Linked DNA regions of Simiduia agarivorans SA1 = DSM 21679. The protein of the gene in region 1 interacts with the protein of each later gene in a pairwise test. Links are inferred from orthologs where the notes say so. Each region holds a gene or a part of one and is shown in the gene's direction. Other genes may lie near its edges.

Region 1 (5,221 bases):
GGCGCTATTGTAGCGGATAGGGGGGTGGGGTGCTAAGGCTGCCGGTGCTATTATCCGCCTTTGCAGTGTTGGGTGGTTTGATCAATAAATGAGCAAGGTAGAGCTGGGGCCCTTTGTCAGTGTTTATTCAGGCAGCTTGGGGGCAGGCGTGGATGAAGTGGGCCGTGGGCCCCTGGCAGGTGATGTGGTAGCGGCGGCGGTGATTCTGGACCCGGCCAACCCGATTCAGGGCCTGAACGACTCCAAAAAACTCACCGAGAAAAAGCGCGAAGCCCTGTTTCCCGAGATTCAGGCCAAGGCGCTGGCCTTTTGCATTGCCAGGGCCAGTGTGGCTGAAATCGACAAACTCAATATCCTGCAGGCCAGCCTGTTGGCCATGACCCGCGCAGTTCAGGGGCTGAATCCCCAGCCGGAGCACGTCTGGGTGGATGGCAACAAAATCCCGCGTTGGCAGTACCCGGCCGAGTGTGTGGTTAAAGGCGACAGCCGGGTGGCGGCGATTTCAGCGGCCTCCATTCTGGCCAAGGTCACCCGCGACCGGGAAATGGTGGCGCTGCACGAACAATTCCCCAAATACGGCTTTGCCGGGCACAAGGGCTACCCAACCGCCGATCACCTGGCGGCCATCGCCGAACACGGTATTACCCCACACCACCGCCAATCCTTCGGGCCGGTGCGCAAGCAAATTGAACAAATGGATCTCTTTTAATGACTGCTGCAACCCCGGGCTTTATCCACCTGCGCCTGCATACAGAGTTTTCCCTCACCGACAGTGTGGTGCGGGTGGGGCCGTTGATCAACCGGCTGAAAGAGCTGGAAATGCCCGCCTGCGGCGTGACCGATATTGCCAATTTCTACGGCCTCATCAAGTTCTACACCAAATGTGAGGGCAGTGGCGTCAAACCCATTGCCGGTACCGATCTGACGCTGGTGGATGAGGAGGGCAACGAAAGCCTGATCACCCTGTTGGCCATGAACGATGTAGGCTACAAAAAAATTACCGAACTGATTTCCAAGGGCTGGCAACACGGTCAGTATCACGGTGCCGCCCGGGTCCAGCGCGATTGGGTGCGCGATCATGCCGAAGGTGTGATTGCTTTATCCGGCGGACGGTTTGGCGATGTGGGTAAAGCAGTGATCGCCGGCCGCAAGCAGCAGGCAGAACAATTACTGGCGGCCTGGCAGGCGGATTTTCCCAACCGGTTTTATCTGGAACTCACCCGCACCGGGCGCGAAAACGAAGAAGATTATCTGCACGCAGCTGTGGCGCTGGCGGAGAAAATGCAGTGCCCGGTGGTGGCCACCAATGATGTGCGCTTTCTGCACGCCGATGAGTTTGAAGTGCATGAGGCGCGCGTGTGCATCGGCGAGGGCCGGGCGTTGGATGACCCGCGCCGCGAGCGCCGGTACAGCGAGCAGCAATACCTCCGTTCGGCCGAGGAAATGGCCGACTTGTTCAGCGATATTCCGGAAGCGCTGGCGAATTCCGTGGAAATTGCTAAGCGCTGTTCGGTGAATATCCAGCTCGGCACCTACTTCCTGCCCGACTACCCGATCCCGGATGACTTTGAGCAAGGCGAGATTTTTTCCATCTATCCGCTGGACTACATGCGCGAGGAAGCGCGCACGGCCATGGCGGGCAAATGGGAAGGCAAGGAGTCCACGCCCGAATATGCCGAAGCGCTGCGTGTGAATGTGTTTTTCCAGAAAATCACCTATGAAGGTCTGGAATGGCGGCTCGAACGCATTCTTCAGCGCGATGATCCGGACTACGACAGCAAGCGACAGGCGTTTATTGACCGGTTGCGGTTTGAGCTCGGCATCATCATGCAGATGGGATTCCCCGGCTACTTCCTGATCGTAATGGACTTTATCCAGTGGGCCAAAGACAACGGCATTCCGGTGGGACCTGGCCGGGGTTCCGGTGCCGGTTCGCTGGTGGCCTATGCGCAGAAAATTACCGACCTGGATCCGCTCGAATACGACCTGCTGTTCGAGCGGTTCCTGAATCCGGAGCGGGTATCCATGCCCGACTTCGACGTGGATTTCTGTATGGAAAACCGCGACAAGGTCATCAGCTACGTGGCCGACAAATACGGCCGCGATGCGGTGAGCCAGATTATTACTTTCGGTACCATGGCCGCGAAAGCGGTGGTGCGCGACGTGGCGCGGGTGCAGGGCAAGAGTTACGGCCTGGCCGATAAACTCTCAAAAATGATCCCGCCCACGCCCGGCATGACGCTCAAGCAGGCGTTGGAAGAAGAGCCGCTGCTGAAGGAGTTTATCGAAACCGACGGCGAGGCGGGTGAAATCTGGGAAATGGCAGTGAAGCTGGAAGGCCTCACCCGCAACGTGGGTAAGCACGCCGGTGGCGTGGTGATCGCGCCTACCAAACTCACCGATTTTGCGCCCCTGTATTGCGATGAAACCGGCGGCGGTCTGGTGACCCAATACGACAAAAACGATGTGGAATCCGCAGGCCTGGTGAAGTTTGACTTCCTCGGCCTTCGCACGCTCACCATCATCGATTGGGCGGTCAAAATGATTGATCGCGACCGGCAAAAAACCGGCGAGCCACCGCTCGATATTTCCGCCCTGCCGCTGGATGATGAGAAAACCTTCAAGCTGTTGAAACGCGCAGAAACCACGGCAGTATTTCAGCTCGAATCGCGCGGCATGAAAGACCTGATCAAGCGGCTGCAGCCCGACAATCTGGAAGACATGATCGCCCTGGTGGCTCTGTTCCGTCCTGGCCCGCTGCAGTCCGGCATGGTGGATGACTTTATCAACCGTAAGCACGGCCGCGCCAAGGTGGCTTACCCGGATGCCACTTACCAGCACATGTCACTCAAGCCGATTCTGGAACCCACCTACGGGGTGATCGTGTACCAGGAGCAGGTGATGCAGATTGCCCAGGTGCTGGCCGGTTATACGCTCGGTGGCGCTGACATGTTGCGCCGGGCTATGGGTAAGAAAAAACCCGAGGAAATGGCCAAGCAGCGCTCCACTTTTGAAAACGGCGCAGCCGATCAGGGCGTGGACCCGGATCTGGCGATGAAAATTTTCGACCTGGTGGAAAAGTTTGCCGGCTACGGTTTTAACAAGTCCCACTCCGCCGCTTACGCGTTGGTGTCCTACCAGACTGCGTGGCTCAAGGCGCATTACCCCGCCCACTTCATGGCTGCCACCATGTCGTCGGACATGGATAAAACCGACAAGGTGGTGACCTTTATTGAAGAATGCCGGGAGATGGGGCTCAAGCTCCTGCCGCCGGATGTGAATGCGGGCGAGTTCATGTTTAACGTGAATCCTGAAGGTGCCATTGTCTATGGCCTGGGTGCCATCAAAGGCCTGGGTGAAGGCCCTGTAGACAATATTATTCAGGCCCGCAACAGCGGCGGCCCCTTTACCAGTCTGTTTGATTTCTGTGCCCGCATCGACCCGCGCAAAGTGAACAAGCGTGCATTGGAGGCGTTAGTACGTTCAGGCGCTTTTGACACTATCGGTCCGCAGCAAAGCCTGGATTACGACCGCGCCGTACTCATGTCGGCCATCGGCGAGGCGGTGAAAGCCGCCGAGCAAAGCCACGCCAATGAAGCGGCGGGCATGATGGACTTGTTTGGTGAGGTTGTACCCACAGCGGCCGCCGAAGATGATGATGTGTACAGCGAATTCCGCGGCGTGAAAAGCTGGACTATGCGCGAGCGCCTTGAGGGCGAGCGCGACACCTTGGGCTTGTATCTCACTGGCCACCCCATTGATGAATACGCGCGTGAGTTGAAGTACCTGGTGTCCAACCGCATCGCCGATCTTAAGCCGGAAAAATCCAACCAGCGGGTTGCCGGTCTGGTGGTGGCGATGCGGGTAATGAAAACCAAACGTGGGGATACTATGGCGTTTGTCTCGCTGGATGATCGTTCGGGACGCATTGAAGTGGCGTTGTTTTCCGATACCTATAACAACTACCGGGAAAAAATTGTCAAAGACGCCATGCTGGTAATTGAAGGGCAGGTGAGTCACGACGATTATTCCGGCATGCTGAAAATGCGTGCTGACAGCGTCAACACACTGGGCGAAGCACGCGCCGGTCTTGCGCGGGGTGTTCACATGGAATGGCAACGTGAAGCCATAGCCGATAAACAGGTTGAAGCGCTGATACAGGTGTTGAACCAGCATCGCGGTGGCAACTGCCCGGTGTCGGTGGATTTACGAAACGACATCGCCCGGGGCCGGGTGTTGTTTGGCTCAGAATGGAAAGTCAATGCGTCCGAGCAATTGTTGACAGAGCTTCGTGATATTTTTGGCGAAGAAGCCGTGCGGATGGTTTATTGATGGAAGTTACTAGCGACTAGTTTCTAGTCGCTAGTAAAATTCTCACTAGCAACTAGCAACTAGCAACTAGCAACTAGCAACTAGCAACTAGCAACTAGCAACTAGCAACTAGCAACATATTAAAACTTATAGCCCACCATCAGGCTGTAAACGTAGGGATCGATATCCACGTCCGCTGTCACCACATTGGTGCCGTTGGTAATTTTCGCATCGGTGTTGATATCGATATAACGCATGGAGGCGTTCAGCTGCCAGCGATCGTTCAGGTTGTAATCCACACCAATTTGCGCCGCCAGGCCCCAGGAGTCTTTCAGCGTTAATTTACTTGCACCCAGAATGCCTTCCAGATCGGCATCCACATCTTCGGAAAAGAACGTTGTGTAATTCAGACCCAATCCAACATAGGGGCGCAGATCGCCATTGGTGAAATAGTAAACTGCGCTGAGTGTGGGCGGCAGGTGCTGGGTTTCGCCTACGCCGGCACCATTCAGTGCGCCGCCTTTGGCTTTGATTTTGTGGGTAAACGGTGTGGCTGCCAGCAATTCAATGCCCCAGTTATCGTCCACCAAATAGGTTGCGGTCAGACCCAGTTGGGTGTTGCTGCCGATGTCGACTTTGCTGTCGGTGGCGGTGCCATCAATGGCAATAAAGCTGCTGCTGGTGTTGGGCTGCACGCTGGTAACACCTGCGCGGACTATCCAGTCGTTTGCACTTACTTGCTGGGTGGACAGGGCTGCAATTGCCAATGCCAACGTCGTCAGTGATTTCATCGTTAAACCTCATCGCTGTGTGATTTGTATGGGTGCACTGTATCGATTTGGTGTACCCATTTTATTGATCCAGATTAAGTAGACGGAGAGTCAGTTATTTTTTCTGGCAGGAAAAAATG
Region 2 (3,989 bases), 760 kb from region 1 along the record:
TGCCGGAATGGGCGTGATATGTAGCATGTGGACCTCAAACTGGTGTGCGCGCGGATTTTGTGCCCATAATTATACCTCCGAGCCTGCAGGATTCATCCCATGAGCTACCTGACGCCGCCCGAACGCTTCAAGCGCTTGCCTGGTCTGACCCATTGGGGTCGGGGGCTGCCGCCTCTGGGGGATGCCGTGCCCGCCATGGAGCGTTGGTTCCGGACGCCAGCGGGGCGGGAGTTGCTCAGCCGTGAGTTGGTGCAGGTGGACGAAGTCTTGTCCTGCCTGTTTGGCTACCACCTGTGTCAGATGAGCGTCTGCCGGGATCTCGAACTCACTGCCACCAGCCGGATTCTGCACCGGTTCAACCTGAACCCCTTGGGCGCCGACCCGGGCGGGCGGGGCCCCACTGCGCTGGCGCGACCGGAACAGCTGCCATTGCCTGCCGAATCCATTGACGTGGTCTTACTGCATCACATCCTCGAATTCGCCAACCAACCGCACCAGGTCCTGCGCGAGGCAGCGCGGGTGTTGATTCCGCGCGGGCACCTGGTGATTGTCGGTTTCAATCCCTGGAGCCTGTTGGGTATCTGGAAAACGCTCGCAGCCCTGGGCGGGCAGTCGCACTGGCGTTACCAGGCGCTCAGTGTCAGGCGCCTGTCCGACTGGTTGCGCTTGCTTGAAATTGAACCGACCAACCTGAGCCGGGGTTTTTATCGCTTGCCCGTGCAGGGGCAGCGCCTGTTGTCGAGTTTTGGCGGTTTTGATGATTGGTGCGAGCGCTGGCAATGGGCCGGGGGGGGCTTCTATGTGCTGGTGGCCCGCAAGGAGATTATTCCGCTCACACCCATCCGCCCACTCTGGAAAGCCCGCGAATTGATGCCCGGCCTGGGGGCCGTTAAGCGTTCGGTTCCGGCCAACCAGCGGGCACATAAAAACACCCACAGGAAAAATCCCCCCGATTAATCTGGTATTCTTCGCTCCTTGGTTTGAGGAGTCAGAGTGAAAAAGGTCGAGTTATTTACTGATGGAGCCTGTAAAGGCAACCCCGGACCGGGTGGTTGGGGCGTATTGATGCGTTATGGTCAGCAGGAAAAGGCCCTGTGCGGCGGCGAGCCGGATACCACCAATAACCGCATGGAACTGATGGCGGCCATCGAGGGGCTCAGGGCACTCAAGGAACCTTGTGAGGTACTGCTGACCACCGACTCGCAATACGTACGACAGGGCATCACCAGCTGGTTGGCCAACTGGAAAAAAAATGGCTGGAAAACCGCCAGCAAGCAACCGGTAAAAAATGCTGATCTGTGGCGCGCACTGGATGAACAGAATGGGCGGCACAAGGTCAGCTGGGCTTGGGTCAAAGGCCATGCCGGGCATCGAGAAAATGAAATCGCCGATAGCCTGGCCAATCAGGGTATCGAGCAAATGCAAAAGGTCTGATCGCCATGCGCCAGATAGTATTGGATACCGAAACCACCGGTCTGGAACCCGCGCAGGGGCACCGGATTATTGAAATCGGTTGTGTTGAACTCGTGAACCGCAAACTGACTGGTAGGCACTTTCACGTGTACATCAATCCCGACCGGGAAGTGGAGCAGGGTGCCATCGAAGTTCACGGTATCACCAATGAGTTCCTCGCAGACAAACCCAGGTTCCATCAGGTAGCCGATGAATTTCTGGCCTTTGTGCAAGGCGCAGAATTGGTGATTCACAACGCACCATTTGACGTGGGTTTTATCAATCACGAGTTCGCGTTGTTGGCAGATGGTAAACAGCCCATTGGTCATTATTGTGGGATTATTGACACCCTGGCCATGGCGCGTGCCAAGCACCCGGGTCAGAAAAATAATCTCGATGCGTTATGTAAGCGTTACGGCGTAGACAACTCCCAGCGCGATCTGCACGGCGCCTTGTTGGACTCGGAAATTCTTGCCGACGTCTATTTATTGATGACGGGTGGCCAGACCGATTTGTCCCTGTCTGCCGACTCGGAAGATAAAAAGGCCGGCGGGGTCACGGGTATCCGCCGTTTGCCGGCCGGGCGCAGGCCACTGACGGTGGTGATGGCGTCGGAGCAGGAATTGGCGCTGCACGAGGCCAAGCTTGATGGTATCGATAAAAAATCCGGTGGTGCTGTGTGGCGCAAGTCAGCGCAAGTTTCTCCCTCCTAACGACCGATCCTGATTTTTTCCTGATTCACAAAGCCCCGGGCGTTAACTTTCACACGGAAGGTGATGTCCCGGGCGTTGTTACGCAGGCAGAAGCGTTCCTCGGTGAATCCCTGTGGCCGGTTCACAGGCTCGATAAAATGACCTCGGGGCTGCTGTTGTTGGCCCGTTCGGCATCGGCCGCGGGCGAGTTCGGCCGTCTGTTTGAGCAGCGTGCCATGGAAAAATACTATCTCGCTATCGGGCGTGGTAAACCCAATAAAAAGCAAGGACTGATCGCCGGTGATATGAGTAAAGCCCGGCGGCGCGGTTGGAAACTGTTGCACGCTAAAGCGAACCCGGCCCTGACGCAGTTTTTCAGTGCGGCCTGTGGGGAAGGGCATCGGTTATTTGTATTAAAGCCTCACACCGGTAAGACTCATCAGTTGCGCGTTGCACTCAATAGCCTGGGTTGCCCCGTGGCGGGCGATGATATTTATGACGCCGCTCACGCCAGCGCGTATGACCGCGGGTATCTGCATGCCTGGCAACTGCAGTTTACCTGGCGTGGTCAGCCGCGCCTTTTCACCTGTGCGCCCTGCGCGGGTGAACGATTTGCCGGACCTGCCTTTGAACAGGCGCTGGCCGGTTTCGCATCGCCGGAAACGCTGCCCTGGCCGGCGCTGAAATATTCGGGAGTCAGTTTGTGATGAAATGGTTTGTGGCGCTGGTGTTGGCGCTGGGTTGTGCGCTTTGGGTGTTCCTGCGGGGGCCTGCGTCTGTTGCACCTTTGCCACCTGATCAACGTGAATTGGTCTCGGTTGCCTGTTGGTTTGAAACCGATCAGCGCTGGCCCGAACAGTGTTTTCAATTGCATGTGACAGATGCCGGTTTCGAATTTGAGTTGCCGTTAGTGGTATTGCCCGGCCGCATGGCGTCGGCGAATTCAGAAGCCTTGCTCTACCTCTCGGGCGGCCCCGGCGGCAGCGTGTTTATTTCATCCGATGACATCGACTATTGGCGAGGCCTGCAAGACCGGTTGAATGGCCCTTTGGATCTGGTCCTGGTGGATCGGCGCGGTACCGGTCTGTCGGCGCCATTGTTGCAATGTGATTTTGCCAGCCGCGAATACCGCCGGGCGTTGTCGGAAGATCTCAATGCGTTCGAAGAGAGCGGTCGCCTGTTTCAGGCCTATCAATGGTGTTTTGAACGCCAGTTGGCGCATGGGCCAGATGCACAAAAAGTGCCCCTGCAAACCCTTGGCACCCGTGCCGATGCAGACGATATTCAATCTTTACCAGCCTTACTGGGCTACGAGCAATGGCATTTATGGGGCGTGTCTTACGGCACCCGGCTGGCCATGCAGGTGGCCCTTGATCAACCCGCAGGCCTGACCAGCCTGGTATTGGATTCGGTCTACCCGCCAGGCTTTGGCAAAGCCGAAGAGTGGCCCGGGCTTATGCAGATGGCCATGCACCGGTTTTTTCAATGGTGCGACAATAATGCCTGTATAAGCGATACGGACATGAATGCGGAAACGGTGTTCCAGCAGGCGTTGCACCATCTCAGCCAATCGCCCCGTCGGCTGGAATTGCCCAGTTGGTATGGTGATGCCCCCTTTGTGTTGATGGCCAATGATCAGCGCTTTTTGCAAATCGTTTTTGGCGCTATTTACGACCCCTATCTCTGGCCGGACATCGGTGCCAGCGTGGGTGATATTTATCGCGGTGATTCATCGCCTGCTTTGCGTGGACTGGCTGAAAACTTTGTCAACAATGCGTTTGATCCGAGTTTTTCAGATTTGGTGTTTTACGCCGCGGAATGTAAAGACAACGCGTTGTCGGATCC
Region 3 (3,886 bases), 2.8 Mb from region 1 along the record:
GCGGCCACCGCTTCCCACTCCGACAGCAGGGTTTCCCGGTGGGCGGCGTCGAACGGCAGGGGGCTGCGTTTGGTCAGCCGGCTGGGTTCAGACATGATCCACTTGCCGCCGGTGAAACCGCGGATGGTGCCGGCGATGGCGTCTGCCGCCTCCAGTACCAAACAGCGCAGGCCGCGCTTGGCAGCTTGCACGGCGGCACTCAGCCCGGCGGGGCCTGCACCAACAATAATCAGGTCTAGCTTCTGCATCGCATTGCCACTCAATTTCAGATGGCGCCAGTGTAGGGATCGGGCGGCCCGGCTTGCATTGGCCTCATGTCGTAAATGGCCTAGGCCAAACGGGGGCCGCCATCCGGCCGATTTTCCCGGCGGGTGGCGGTTGCGATACTGGTCTCCATCATGGCAATGGCATCCGCGCGGCGTTTTCTGGCGCGCACATATGGGGAGGTAAACGTGGGTAAGCGCACGGGCGTATTGATTGAGATTCTGGTCGCGATCTGGTTTGGCTTTCAGGTGTACGCCGCAACGGCGGGCCTCTAGCGTGTTAAAGGACACGCTTGAGTGGTCTGCCGCCCGCGGGCCCTGTCTGTCCGGAACGCCACCTCCCGGACCCCGTGTTTCTCAAAGTGAGCTGAGATATACTGCAACGTTCGTATTATCAGGCACTTACACTCATGAGTTATCAGGTACTCGCCCGCAAATGGCGGCCGCGCATATTCCGCGAGATGGTGGGGCAGGAGCATGTGCTCCAGGCGTTGATTAACGCCCTGGACCACAACCGGCTGCACCACGCCTACCTGTTCACCGGCACCCGCGGGGTGGGCAAAACCACCATCGCCCGTATTCTGGCCAAATGCCTTAACTGTGAAACCGGCGTCAGCTCAGAGCCGTGCGGCCAGTGCTCGGCCTGTAATGAAATTGCCGAAGGCCGTTTTGTCGACCTGATCGAAGTGGATGCCGCCAGCCGCACTAAGGTGGAAGACACCCGCGAGCTGCTGGAAAACGTCCAGTACGCGCCCACCCGTGGCCGCTACAAGGTCTACCTCATCGACGAAGTGCACATGCTCTCCACCAGCAGCTTCAATGCCCTGCTGAAGACCCTGGAAGAGCCGCCACCCCACGTGAAATTCCTGCTTGCCACCACCGATCCGCAAAAGCTGCCGGTGACGGTGTTGTCGCGCTGCTTGCAGTTCAACCTCAAGAACATGAACCCCGAGCGCATCGTGGGCCATCTGGCGTACGTGCTCGAAAAAGAGCTGGTGCCGTTTGAAGAGGCCGCGCTCTGGCAGTTGGGGCGCGCGGCCGATGGCAGTATGCGCGATGCGCTCTCGCTCACCGATCAGGCCATCGCCTTTGGCAATGGCAAGGTGGCCGAGGCCGAGGTGCGGTCTATGCTCGGCACCCTGGATCAGCAGCTGGTGTATGCCCTGTTGTCTGCGTTGGCGGCAGCCGACACCCAGGCGCTGATGAGCGCCGTCAACCAGCTGGCCGAACACTCGCCCGACTATCAGGGCGCGTTGGCGGAAATGCTGTCGGTGTTACACCGCATTGCCATCGCCCAGGCCATGCCCGAAGCCATCGACAACTCCTTTGGCGATCGCGAACAGGTGTTGGCGCTGGCTCAGGCCATGCCCACCGAAGATGTCCAGCTCTATTACCAGACCGCCTTATTGGGCCGCCGCGATCTGCCGCTGGCACCCGATCCGCGCAGCGGTTTTGATATGGTGTTGTTGCGCATGCTGGCGTTCAAACCCCAGGGTGTGGTCGATTTGCCCAAGACCGCGCTGGCGCAGCCGGCCAGTGTTCAGCCAGCCAGTGCGCCGCAGGCAGCGCCGCCAGTCAGCGCGCCACAACCCGCGCCTGAGACCCAATCTGCTGCCCAGCCAGCCGCTGGCGCCGCCGGAGTGGAGACGGCGAGGGCGCCTGCACCGGCAACGCCCCCGCCGGCCGAGAGTCTGCCGCCCCGGGATGACACCCCGCCCTGGGACGAAGCACCGCCCGGGCTGGACGGCGATGAGGATGATCATCAGCCAAGCGCATCCGCGGAAAAAAAAACACCTGAACCGGTAGCAGCCCCGCAACCGTCGTCGCCCGCTCAGGCTGAACCTGTCCGGGCCGAATCTGCCCGGGCCGAACCTGGTCTGGCCGAACCGTCTCGCGCAAACAGCCAATCCTTGACGCCCGCACCTGTGGCCGCGCAGCCTGCTGCACCTGCACCTGCACCTGCACCTGCACCTGCACCTGCACCTGCACCTGCACCTGCACCTGCACCTGCACCGGTACAAAGCAAAGCGCCTGCACAACCGGCGACACACGCGCCGGTCAGGTCCTACCACCTGGTCACCCTCAAACCGGGCGATTGGGTGGGGCTGTATCTGGAATTGAAAGTGGCCGGGGTGCTGCAAAGCACCGCTGCGAACAGTGAATTGGTGGCGGTAAATGGCAACCAGCTGAGTTTTGTCCTGGATGCCGCCAACGCCAACCTGTACGACCCCAGTCACCAGCAGCGGCTGGCCGATGTGCTCACGGCCTATTTCAACGAGCCCGTGCAGGTGAATATCGAGCCCGGTGAGGTGAAAACGGAAACGCCGTCGGCCACCGCTATCCGGCTGCGCGCGGAGAAACAGGCGCGCGCCCTGGAAAGTCTGAAAACCGATTCGCTGTTGCAGAAACTGGAAGCCACCTTTCAGGCCGCATTGGACGAATCCACGGTAGAACCCCTTTAACGCTGAGGTAAACATGTTCGGAAACATGGGCGACCTGATGAAACAGGCGCAGCAGATGCAAGAAAAAATGCAGAAGATGCAGGAAGAAGCGGCTAACGCAGAAGTGACCGGTCAATCGGGCGCGGGTCTGGTGTCGGTGATTATGAATGGCCGCCACGACGTCAAGCGCGTGAGCATTGATGATTCGCTCATGTCTGAAGACAAAGAAATGTTGGAAGATTTATTGGCGGCTGCCGTCAACGATGCAGTGCGCAAAGTGGAAGATAAAAACCGCGAGATGATGCAAAGCCTGACCGGCGGCATGCAGATGCCGCCGGGATTCAAGATGCCTTTCTGAGTGACCAGAAACCAGCGACCAGAATCCAGAGACTGTTTAATTAATGTTCAGCCCTTTAATTGATGAATTGATGAGTGCCTTGCGTGCACTGCCCGGTGTTGGCCCCAAATCGGCCCAGCGCATGGCGTTGCATTTGCTCGAGCGCGACCGGGAAGGCGCCAGCCGGTTGGCCACGGCACTGGCCACCGCCGTGGAAGGCGTGGGTGAGTGCGATCGTTGCCGCACCCTGACCGAGCAAACCCTGTGTTCCATCTGCGCCAACAAACGGCGCAATCAGGCGCTGCTTTGTGTGGTGGAAACGCCAGCCGACGTGCTGGCCATTGAGCAGGCCGGCACCTACCAGGGCACCTATTTTGTGTTGCATGGTCACTTGTCTCCCATCGACGGCATCGGGCCGCAGGATCTGGGTTTGGACCAACTGCATAGCTTGCTGGCCGCCGGCGGCATAGAAGAAGTGATTCTCGCCACCAACCCCACCATTGAAGGCGAAGCCACGGCCCATTACATCAGCGAGCGGGCGAAAAAACTCGACGTTCCAGTATCGCGCATTGCCCACGGCGTGCCTTTGGGCGGTGAACTTGAATACATTGACGGCGGCACCCTGGCGCACGCCTTCTCCAGCCGACAGAGGGTGTGATGAGCCGTATCGCCACCGACCCCATCTGGGTCGATACCGAAGCCGAGCTGGCGCAGTTATGTGCGCGTTGGTCGCAGCAGGCGGCCATCGCCATCGACACCGAATTCATGCGCAGCCAGACCTACTATCCTCACGCCGGCCTGATTCAGGTGGGCGATGGCAAAGGCTGTTACCTGATCGATCCGCT

Evidence for each region. Proteins that work in one complex are often made in the same cells at the same time.
Region 2: the proteins of dnaE (region 1) and dnaQ interact in binary tests that used the Escherichia coli proteins (3 or more experiments, as listed by UniProt). The link is inferred for Simiduia agarivorans SA1 = DSM 21679 from one-to-one orthologs.
Region 3: the proteins of dnaE (region 1) and dnaX interact in binary tests that used the Escherichia coli proteins (3 or more experiments, as listed by UniProt). The link is inferred for Simiduia agarivorans SA1 = DSM 21679 from one-to-one orthologs.

The regions. Positions count from the first base shown.
Region 1 is NC_018868.3:1,149,101-1,154,321, reverse strand. The notes cover bases 309-4,532. They hold dnaE (DNA polymerase III subunit alpha), read left to right. Parts: upstream 309-708; coding sequence 709-4,332; downstream 4,333-4,532. Other genes in these bases: M5M_RS05190 (OmpW/AlkL family protein), read right to left, coding at 4,452-4,532; rnhB (ribonuclease HII), read left to right, coding at 309-709. In the rest of the region: more of rnhB, read left to right, coding at 89-308; more of M5M_RS05190, read right to left, coding at 4,533-5,102. UniProt on the Escherichia coli protein: DNA polymerase III is a complex, multichain enzyme responsible for most of the replicative synthesis in bacteria. This DNA polymerase also exhibits 3' to 5' exonuclease activity. The alpha chain is the DNA polymerase catalytic subunit.
Region 2 is NC_018868.3:384,920-388,908, forward strand. What follows is about bases 311-3,302. They hold dnaQ (DNA polymerase III subunit epsilon), read left to right. Parts: upstream 311-1,439; coding sequence 1,440-2,165; downstream 2,166-3,302. Other genes in these bases: M5M_RS01770 (class I SAM-dependent methyltransferase), read left to right, coding at 311-957; rnhA (ribonuclease HI), read left to right, coding at 994-1,434; M5M_RS01785 (TIGR01621 family pseudouridine synthase), read left to right, coding at 2,132-2,851; M5M_RS01790 (alpha/beta fold hydrolase), read left to right, coding at 2,851-3,302. Also shown: gloB (hydroxyacylglutathione hydrolase), read right to left, coding at 1-27; more of M5M_RS01770, read left to right, coding at 100-310; more of M5M_RS01790, read left to right, coding at 3,303-3,989. UniProt on the Escherichia coli protein: DNA polymerase III is a complex, multichain enzyme responsible for most of the replicative synthesis in bacteria. The epsilon subunit contain the editing function and is a proofreading 3'-5' exonuclease.
Region 3 is NC_018868.3:3,986,312-3,990,197, forward strand. Bases 311-3,199 are described here. They hold dnaX (DNA polymerase III subunit gamma/tau), read left to right. Parts: upstream 311-673; coding sequence 674-2,725; downstream 2,726-3,199. Other genes in these bases: M5M_RS20420 (hypothetical protein), read left to right, coding at 399-539; M5M_RS17810 (YbaB/EbfC family nucleoid-associated protein), read left to right, coding at 2,739-3,062; recR (recombination mediator RecR), read left to right, coding at 3,106-3,199. In the rest of the region: M5M_RS17800 (FAD-dependent oxidoreductase), read right to left, coding at 1-248; more of recR, read left to right, coding at 3,200-3,699; rnd (ribonuclease D), read left to right, coding at 3,699-3,886. UniProt on the Escherichia coli protein: Part of the beta sliding clamp loading complex, which hydrolyzes ATP to load the beta clamp onto primed DNA to form the DNA replication pre-initiation complex.